DNA from 2 places in the Pararhizobium sp. genome. Region 1 is predicted to be linked to the other one. Evidence: predicted binding sites of a transcription regulator. Region 1 holds the regulator's gene; the other holds the start of a gene.

The links. The regulator LexA, encoded in region 1, represses DNA repair genes until DNA is damaged. The targets are predictions, from matches to a motif close to TGTTCNNNNTGTGTTCNG.
Region 2: a site for LexA is predicted at 1,568-1,585, ahead of ACQY8Q_RS25375 (ATP-dependent helicase). Genes of this name have one in related genera too.

The regions. Positions count from the first base shown of each region.
Region 1 covers NZ_CBDIHY010000003.1:3,555,754-3,559,617, forward strand. Annotated here, with positions in the region: gene ACQY8Q_RS23035 (LysE family translocator) at 1-328, opposite strand, end outside; gene ACQY8Q_RS23040 (hypothetical protein) at 847-1,065, shown strand; tRNA gene ACQY8Q_RS23045 (tRNA-Cys) at 1,309-1,382, opposite strand; gene lexA (transcriptional repressor LexA) at 1,678-2,388, opposite strand; gene ACQY8Q_RS23055 (hypothetical protein) at 2,641-2,973, shown strand; gene ACQY8Q_RS23060 (hypothetical protein) at 3,074-3,352, opposite strand; tRNA gene ACQY8Q_RS23065 (tRNA-Asn) at 3,574-3,648, shown strand; gene ACQY8Q_RS23070 (SDR family oxidoreductase) at 3,709-3,864, opposite strand, start outside.
Region 2 covers NZ_CBDIHY010000003.1:4,030,128-4,033,991, forward strand. Annotated here, with positions in the region: gene ACQY8Q_RS25365 (efflux RND transporter periplasmic adaptor subunit) at 1-903, opposite strand, end outside; gene ACQY8Q_RS25370 (carboxymuconolactone decarboxylase family protein) at 1,113-1,523, shown strand; gene ACQY8Q_RS25375 (ATP-dependent helicase) at 1,627-3,864, shown strand, end outside.

The DNA of each region.
Region 1 (3,864 bases):
GAACACCGGGGGCTGGATTGACAGCCTCCCCGCCATTCTGCCGGCGGCCAAGAAACATGGTGACACCCAGCCACATCAGATAAGCGGCGCCGGCGAATTTGATGACGGTGTAAACGAAGGGTGCATGGCTGAGGACAGCCGCCAAGCCCAAAGCTGTCGCGGCAACATGAACATAACAACCCAAATGGACACCAAAAGCTGCCATCAGCCCGGCGCGGGGGCCATGCGCCAGCGTCTGTACCGTCATGTAGAGAATGGCAGGCCCTGGCATGCAGGCGAAAATCAGCGTCGCAAAGGCGAATGGCATCAACTGTTCCAGTGGCAACATAGCGGTTCCTCCAACCGGTGGCACCGCTCCGTCTGTTCGAAGCGGGATTGATGAAGCCAATCCAGTCAAGCCGTAATGCTGTCATCGATGCCGGGAGAAATGCACGCGCAATGGGCGTGTTGGACATACGGCAGGTGCCGTATTTCGACATGCGTACGTATGTCAAACCAACGGTAGCGTTAACGGCGCGTTACCAAGGATAGCGGCGATCGCGCAGTACCTCAGCGCCGCGACGTGGATGATAGGCCGCTCCGCAGACGAGAGTGACAATTCCGGTTGGGGTACACTCCGTACTCGGATGATGCCCCTCCCTTGCTGCGTGCAAGGCAGGTGCTGATGACCAGTCACCATTCGGCTTAAATTGCAGCGAGAATGTTTCGCCGCCTGCCAAAATATGTTATGTTGGCTTCCTACGCATTGAGTACGCATCCAGCAGTGCAACGCCTCGTGGCCAGCGCCTTGAGCGTCTGTTCACCCATTAAGCTCATGTGCTGCAAAGCGCGGTGAAGGAGAATGCAATGCATTACAGCGTGCAGTTTTTCACCTGGACCCCAAAGCAAGGCGTCCACCAGGTTGGATCGACGATCGAGATTGATGCGGTCAACCCGAAGCTTGCGGCCGTGTCGCTGCTGGGGCTACGTCTGGACGAGACGGGTGCGGCCAAGAAACTCGCAGTGCGCGTCTGGACGAAACCGGATGACAGCAAGGCTGATTGCGCCTGCTTCTACTATCACTGAGCAAAAATCCCCCCCTTTTCCGTGACAAGCAGGCCGGGACTGCGGATGCAGAACGTCCATCGACCACTGCCGCCTGCCTTTGTCTTCCCGGTCAGGAGTGACGGGAAAGCCGAAACCGTTTGATCGGTCCTGTCTAAAAATTCTTCCCGGGCAGATACTGTCACGCCGTGCAAGACCGTTGGGTCAAAGCAAGCAACGGCAGTGTCTTGTCCTGAACTAATTTTCGTTCCGCGTGGGAAAATTTGGAGGCCTCGCCCGGAATTGAACCGGGGTGCAAGGATTTGCAGTCCTCTGCGTCACCACTCCGCCACGAGGCCTCACGAGTTCAAATAATCGAACTGTGGCGGCGGTTTAGAATGATCCTAGACAAACCGCAAGAGGATATTTCCGAAAAACGTCCTTGGTCATTGGATCACAGGCAAGTTTCAGTGCTTCCAGTCCGCTCACAAAACCGCAGCGACCGTCATATTCCAATATGAGCCATTCAGCGTGAGCGCCGGCCTGCCCGGCGGCACACGACAATATCGTGCCGCGCGGTGTGATGCGGTCGCATCCTCAGACCAGGCGACCATATTTCACCCGCAAGCAGGCCGGAAACGCAATGCTTTCAGATCAATGATAGCGCCGGATCAGTCCGACGAGTTTGCCCTGTATCTTGACCCGGTCAGGTCCAAAAATCCGTGTCTCGTAGGCTGGGTTGGCGGCTTCCAGTGCGATCGAGGCACCTTTGCGGCGAAACCGTTTCAGCGTTGCTTCCTCATCATCAACCAGCGCGACGATGATTTCGCCGGGGCTGGCACTGTTGGTGTTGCGGATGATGACCGTGTCGCCATCGAGAATACCCGCCTCGATCATCGAATCGCCGCGCACTTCAAGCGCATAGTGCTCGCCCGGCCCGACCATCTCGATAGGCACGGAAATATCATGAGTGTTATTCTGGATTGCCGAGATTGGAACACCGGCGGCAATCCTGCCCATGACCGGTATCGAAACGGTGTCGCTGTTTGCAGCGGTCTTGGCGGGTGCGGGAGGTGCCGGTTGCGCGCCAAGACTGCCCTGAATGACGCTGGGCGAAAAGCCGCGCTTGGGCTGGAGGCTCATCGAATAGGCCTCCGGCAACTTGATCACTTCCAATGCCCGCGCACGATTTGGCAGCCGGCGGATAAAGCCCCGCTCCTCAAGCGCTGTGATCAACCGGTGAATGCCGGACTTCGAGGCCAGATCCAGTGCATCCTTCATCTCGTCGAACGATGGCGGTACGCCCGATTCCTTCATTCTTTCGTGAATGAACAGAAGCAGTTCCTGTTGCTTGCGGGTCAGCATGAACGATCACTCCAGAATCGAGAAACAAATCAAGAACGAACACTATCTGTTCCATATGTGTTCCGCAAGTCCCTAAAATTCAGCCAGTGTTTTCAAGGCAATCAAACATTTTCACCGAACGGTGAGCGTATGAGCATCTGGCCTCGATCGCGGCCTGTGGCCTGGCGGAACCTTTGCGCGGCCGGAGCCGTTCCCGATTCTTAGAACTGTGCAACGGACGGCATAATCCAAACACCGTCCAAGGAGGCTTTGATGGCGAAATATATTGATGAGCGCGGCGACCGCGTTTCCGATGCCGACACGACGAAAACGGTGGAGTTGAGTGGTGTGCAGTCCCGCCAAGGCTTTCTGGGCCGTCCGGTGCTGATGGTGCTGGTCGGCGGTCTGGTCCTCGCTGCGCTGGCTTGGGCCGGCGTCGAAATGTATGGTGAGAGCACCGACAATGATGCGGCAACGAAAATCGAGGAAAAGTCCTCTGGCCCTAACAGCGATGCGATGTCGAAGCAGGAAGCTCCAGGCGACTTGCCAGCGCAACCGGTGCCTGCGGACAAGGACCCGACGCCACAGACAGGCTCAGGCGGATAGAGGGTTCGAATCCTTTTTTTCCGACGTCAGCTCTCTCGAATCGGGAGAGGCTTTTTGGACACAGAGGTTGTTGACGGACGAAAAGATAAATCTGTGTGTTCTAATTGGACGTCTGCCACTTACGGGCCCACCATACGTGAAGCCGGCGGCGGCGGCGGCGCACGAAGGCAAGGTCGTGCGACAGCACGATGAGGCCGAGCGGTACCATCCAGAAACCGAGAATCGGCAGGAACCCCAAAATACCGCCGAAAATCAGCCCGCAACCAATGGTGATGCGCAAAAGGCGCGATTGCGGCAGCCGCATGCGCCATGTGCCAATGACGAGTTCATGCGTGCGGGCATCAATTCCGAATTTTTTGGTTTTCCGCTGTTCTGCCATCAATTCTCCACCAACCAAATCTCTGCCGTCCGCCAATGCCTGCGATTGTCGTCTTCGTGCGGGCTGATGCCCCACAAATCAACAGCATGCCTCAACCTCTCACATGGGGAGTTGTCCACAATCAGACAAGATTGTGCGTTTTTTTTGAAAAATCGCTTGGCAAATCGGAAAAGCATTTGTATTAGCAGCCTCACTTCTGCAGCACACACCGCCGCAGATTATCCCTGGTAGCTCAGCGGTAGAGCATTCGACTGTTAATCGACAGGTCGCCGGTTCGAATCCGGCCCGGGGAGCCAGTTTCCAAAGGCCTTGCTGAAAAGCAAGGCCTTTTTGGTATCAGGCCCGTTTCACCTCCCCTACCGATAACCGCTGGCATCTGCCGGTCTGCCTGCATCCTGTACCTCGGTTATATAGCGCCAGCAGTCAGGCCGGGATCCGTCGAGGTCCGTAAAGCCGTAGAGTTTGGCCAGATCGCCGCTGGATGTCGACTGGCCGTTAAAGCGGCTCCGCTC
Region 2 (3,864 bases), 470 kb from region 1:
GGCCCGCAGGGTATCGTCTGGATTGTCGATCCGCGCTCGGACCCGCAGCGTCCGGCTGGCCTGGTCCACACGGTTGTCGATGGCATCGATGACGCCGGAAAGCTCCGAAGTCGGCAGCGCGATGGCGGTGGCTGAAATATCCTGACCGACCGAAACCTTGGTGGAAAACCGCTCCGGCACCCAGAAATCGACAAGAATCTGCGAGCGATCGTCAACCACGGCGATTGGCGTCGAAGTGGTGACGTAGTCCCCCGGATGGGCGGTGATGATGCCGACAATACCGCCGGATGGAGCGGCGATATCACGGCGTTTCAGGTCCAGTTCCGCCGTCTGCAGCGCCAGCTCGGCGGCCTGCATGGCAAATTCGGCTTCCCGCAGGATGGCGACCGAGACGGCATTGCCGAGCTTGCGATTGCGCTCGACTTTTTCGCGGGCACTGTCGAGAGCGACCTTGGCCTGTGCAGCAGCAATCTTCTGCTCGTCGCTGTCGAGCTTGGCGATGACCTGCCCCTTCTCGATGCGGTCGCCGGATTTCACCAGAATTTCCGTCAGATTACCGGTCGCAAGCGGCGTGACGCTGACCGACAGGATGGCTTCGCCGGTACCGATGGCATTCAGCCGGTCGTTGACAACAGCGGTGTCAGCTGGCTGCGTGACGACAAGCGGCGCACCGCCACCTTGGCCACGTCCGCCTTGGGTTTGGGCGCCCTGGGTCTGGCCGCCCTGCCCTTGTGCTTCACCCTGCTTGGCGGCATCCGCCGGTTTTGAGGCAAAGGCCAGCAGCTGCTCCGGTACACCGACTTTGGCCAGCACCGCACTGGCACCCGGCACGAAGCGAACCCAGACACCAAGGCCGACGGCAAGAATGACCAGGCAGATCAAAAGCTGCTTCCAAAGCCGCATGCAAAACTCCAATTGAATCAGCGGGTTTCGGCCACTCTGGCGCGCGAACCCCGTTATTGCGGCAACTATCCCTTTTTGCTGCACTGCAGGCAATGCTAGAATGCCTTCATTACGCAATTGTAACAAAAGCCCTTTTGGGTCCCGCGAGCCCCTCCCGGCGCTCGACAAGATGCTGTGCTGCCCATAGCTTCAGCGGATCGGAGGACCCCATGAGCACTATCGCAAAACACCCGGACCCGGAAAGCAATCCCCGCGTCAAAGCCGTCTTCGACGACATCCGCGCGACGCGCAAATCCGACTTCATCAACAATATGTGGCACTATCTCGCCTTTGATGCCGATCTGCTCGAAACGACCTGGGCCGAGGTCAAAGCGGTGATGGCGACGCCGTCGGCGCTCGATCCGCTCGTCAAGGAAATGCTGTATATCGCCGTTTCCGTTACCAACGGCTGCGGCTATTGTGCGCATTCGCATACGGCAGCCGCCAAAGCCAAGGGCATGACGGCTGAACAGCATGCCGACCTGCTGCGCGTCATCGCGCTTGCCGCCAAGACCAACCAGCTGGCGACAGCCCTGCAGCTTCCCGTCGATCCAGTCTTCGATGCCGATCATCGGCCCTGATCGGGGCTAAAAAGCGGTTGTCTCCACAAGCAAGCTGGACATTCTGGAATAAAAGCAGAACGGAATTCTGGCCTTTCGGCTCCGAATCACTACATTGAGCCGCATGAGCAATGGTTTTGACGATATTCCGTTCTTCGATGAGGAACCGGCACCGCGCCCGCAGCGTGGTCTGAGCCCGCAGCCGGCACCGCCTGCGCCCACCGGCGGCATCGCTGCGCGCGCCATGGCAGCCCGCGACCAGCACCGTATTCCCGACTATCTCTCCGGCCTCAACCCGGAGCAGCGCGAAGCCGTGGAAGCGCTCGATGGCCCGGTTCTGGTGCTCGCCGGCGCCGGTACCGGCAAGACCCGCGTGCTCACCACCCGCATCGCCCATATCCTGGCGTCAGGCCGCGCCTTTCCTTCGCAGATACTCGCCGTGACCTTTACCAATAAGGCGGCCCGCGAGATGAAGGAGCGCGTCGGTGTTCTCGTCGGCGGCGCCGTCGAAGGCATGCCATGGATGGGCACATTCCACTCGATCGGCGTCAAGCTCCTGCGCCGCCATGCCGAACTGGTCGGGTTGAAATCCTCCTTCACCATTCTCGACACCGACGACGTGGTGCGCCTCGTCAAGCAGCTGATCCAGGCCGATGGCATCGACGACAAGCGCTGGCCGGCCAAGCAGTTCGCCCAGATGATCGACGGCTGGAAGAACAAGGGCCTTGGCCCCGCCGAAATTCCCGAGGGTGACGCCCGTGCCTTTGCCAATGGCAAGGGCCGCGAACTCTATGCCGCCTATCAGGCCCGGCTGATGACGCTGAATGCCTGCGATTTTGGCGATCTGCTCTTGCACCCGATCCGCATGTTTCGCGTCAATCCGGATGTCCTGCGCGAATACCACGACAAATTCCGCTTCATCCTCGTCGACGAATACCAGGACACCAACACCGCTCAGTACATGTGGTTGCGCCTGCTTGCCCAGCGGCCGAAGGGCGTGCTGCAGAATGTCTGCTGCGTCGGCGACGACGACCAGTCGATCTACGGCTGGCGCGGCGCCGAGGTCGACAACATCCTGCGCTTCGAGAAGGATTTTCCCGGCGCCAAGGTGATCAAGCTCGAACGCAACTACCGCTCCACCGAGCATATCCTTGGTGCTGCCGGCCATCTCATCGCCCATAACGAGGGCCGTCTCGGCAAGACGCTGTTCACCGACCGCGTCGATCCCAACGACGACAAGGTGCAGGTGCACGCCGCCTGGGATTCGGAAGAGGAAGCCCGCGCCGTCGGCGAAGAGATCGAACAGCTGCAGCGCACCCAGCATCCGCTGAACAATATGGCGATCCTGGTGCGCGCCTCCTTCCAGATGCGCGAGTTCGAAGACCGGTTCGTCACGCTCGGCCTCAATTACCGCGTCATCGGCGGCCCGCGCTTCTACGAGCGCTTGGAAGTCCGCGACGCGCTGGCCTATTTCCGCCTCGTCTGCCAGCCGGCCGACGACCTCGCCTTCGAGCGCATCGTCAATACGCCGAAGCGTGGCCTTGGTGACACCACAGTGCGCGCCCTGCACGACTATGCCCGAAAGCGCGATATCCCGATGCTGGCAGCCTCGGCCGATATCATCGAAACCGACGAGATGAAGCCAAAACCGCGCAAGTCGCTGTTCGATGTCGTCTCGATGTTCCAGCGCTGGCAGGGGCTACTCGAAAACACACCGCATACCGAGCTTGCCGAGACCATTATCGAAGAGTCCGGCTATACGGACATGTGGAAGAACGACAAATCAGCCGAAGCGCCGGGCCGGCTGGAAAACCTGAAGGAACTGATCCGCTCGATGGAACAGTTCGAGAGCATGCGCGGCTTCCTCGAACACATCGCGCTGGTGATGGATGTCGAGCAGAATGCCGAGCTTGACGCCGTCTCGATCATGACGCTGCATTCGGCCAAGGGCCTCGAATTCGAGACCGTCTTCCTGCCCGGCTGGGAGGAAGGGCTGTTTCCGCACCAGCGGGCGCTCGACGAGGGCGGCCGTTCGGGGCTCGAGGAAGAACGGCGGCTTGCCTATGTCGGTTTGACACGGGCAAAACGCCGCTGCCACATCTGGTTCGTCTCCAACCGCCGCATCCACGGCCTTTGGCAGTCGACCCTGCCCTCACGCTTCCTCGACGAACTGCCCACCGCCCATGTCGAAGTCTCGGAAGCCGAACAATCCTATGGCGGCTACAATCGCGGCGGCTACGGCCAGTCACGCTTCGACAAGCAGGAGCCGTTCGCCAATACCTATTCCACCCCCGGCTGGAAACGCGCCCAGGCCAACAAGACCGACGCCACCCGCGACAACTGGGGCAACCGCTCCGGCGTC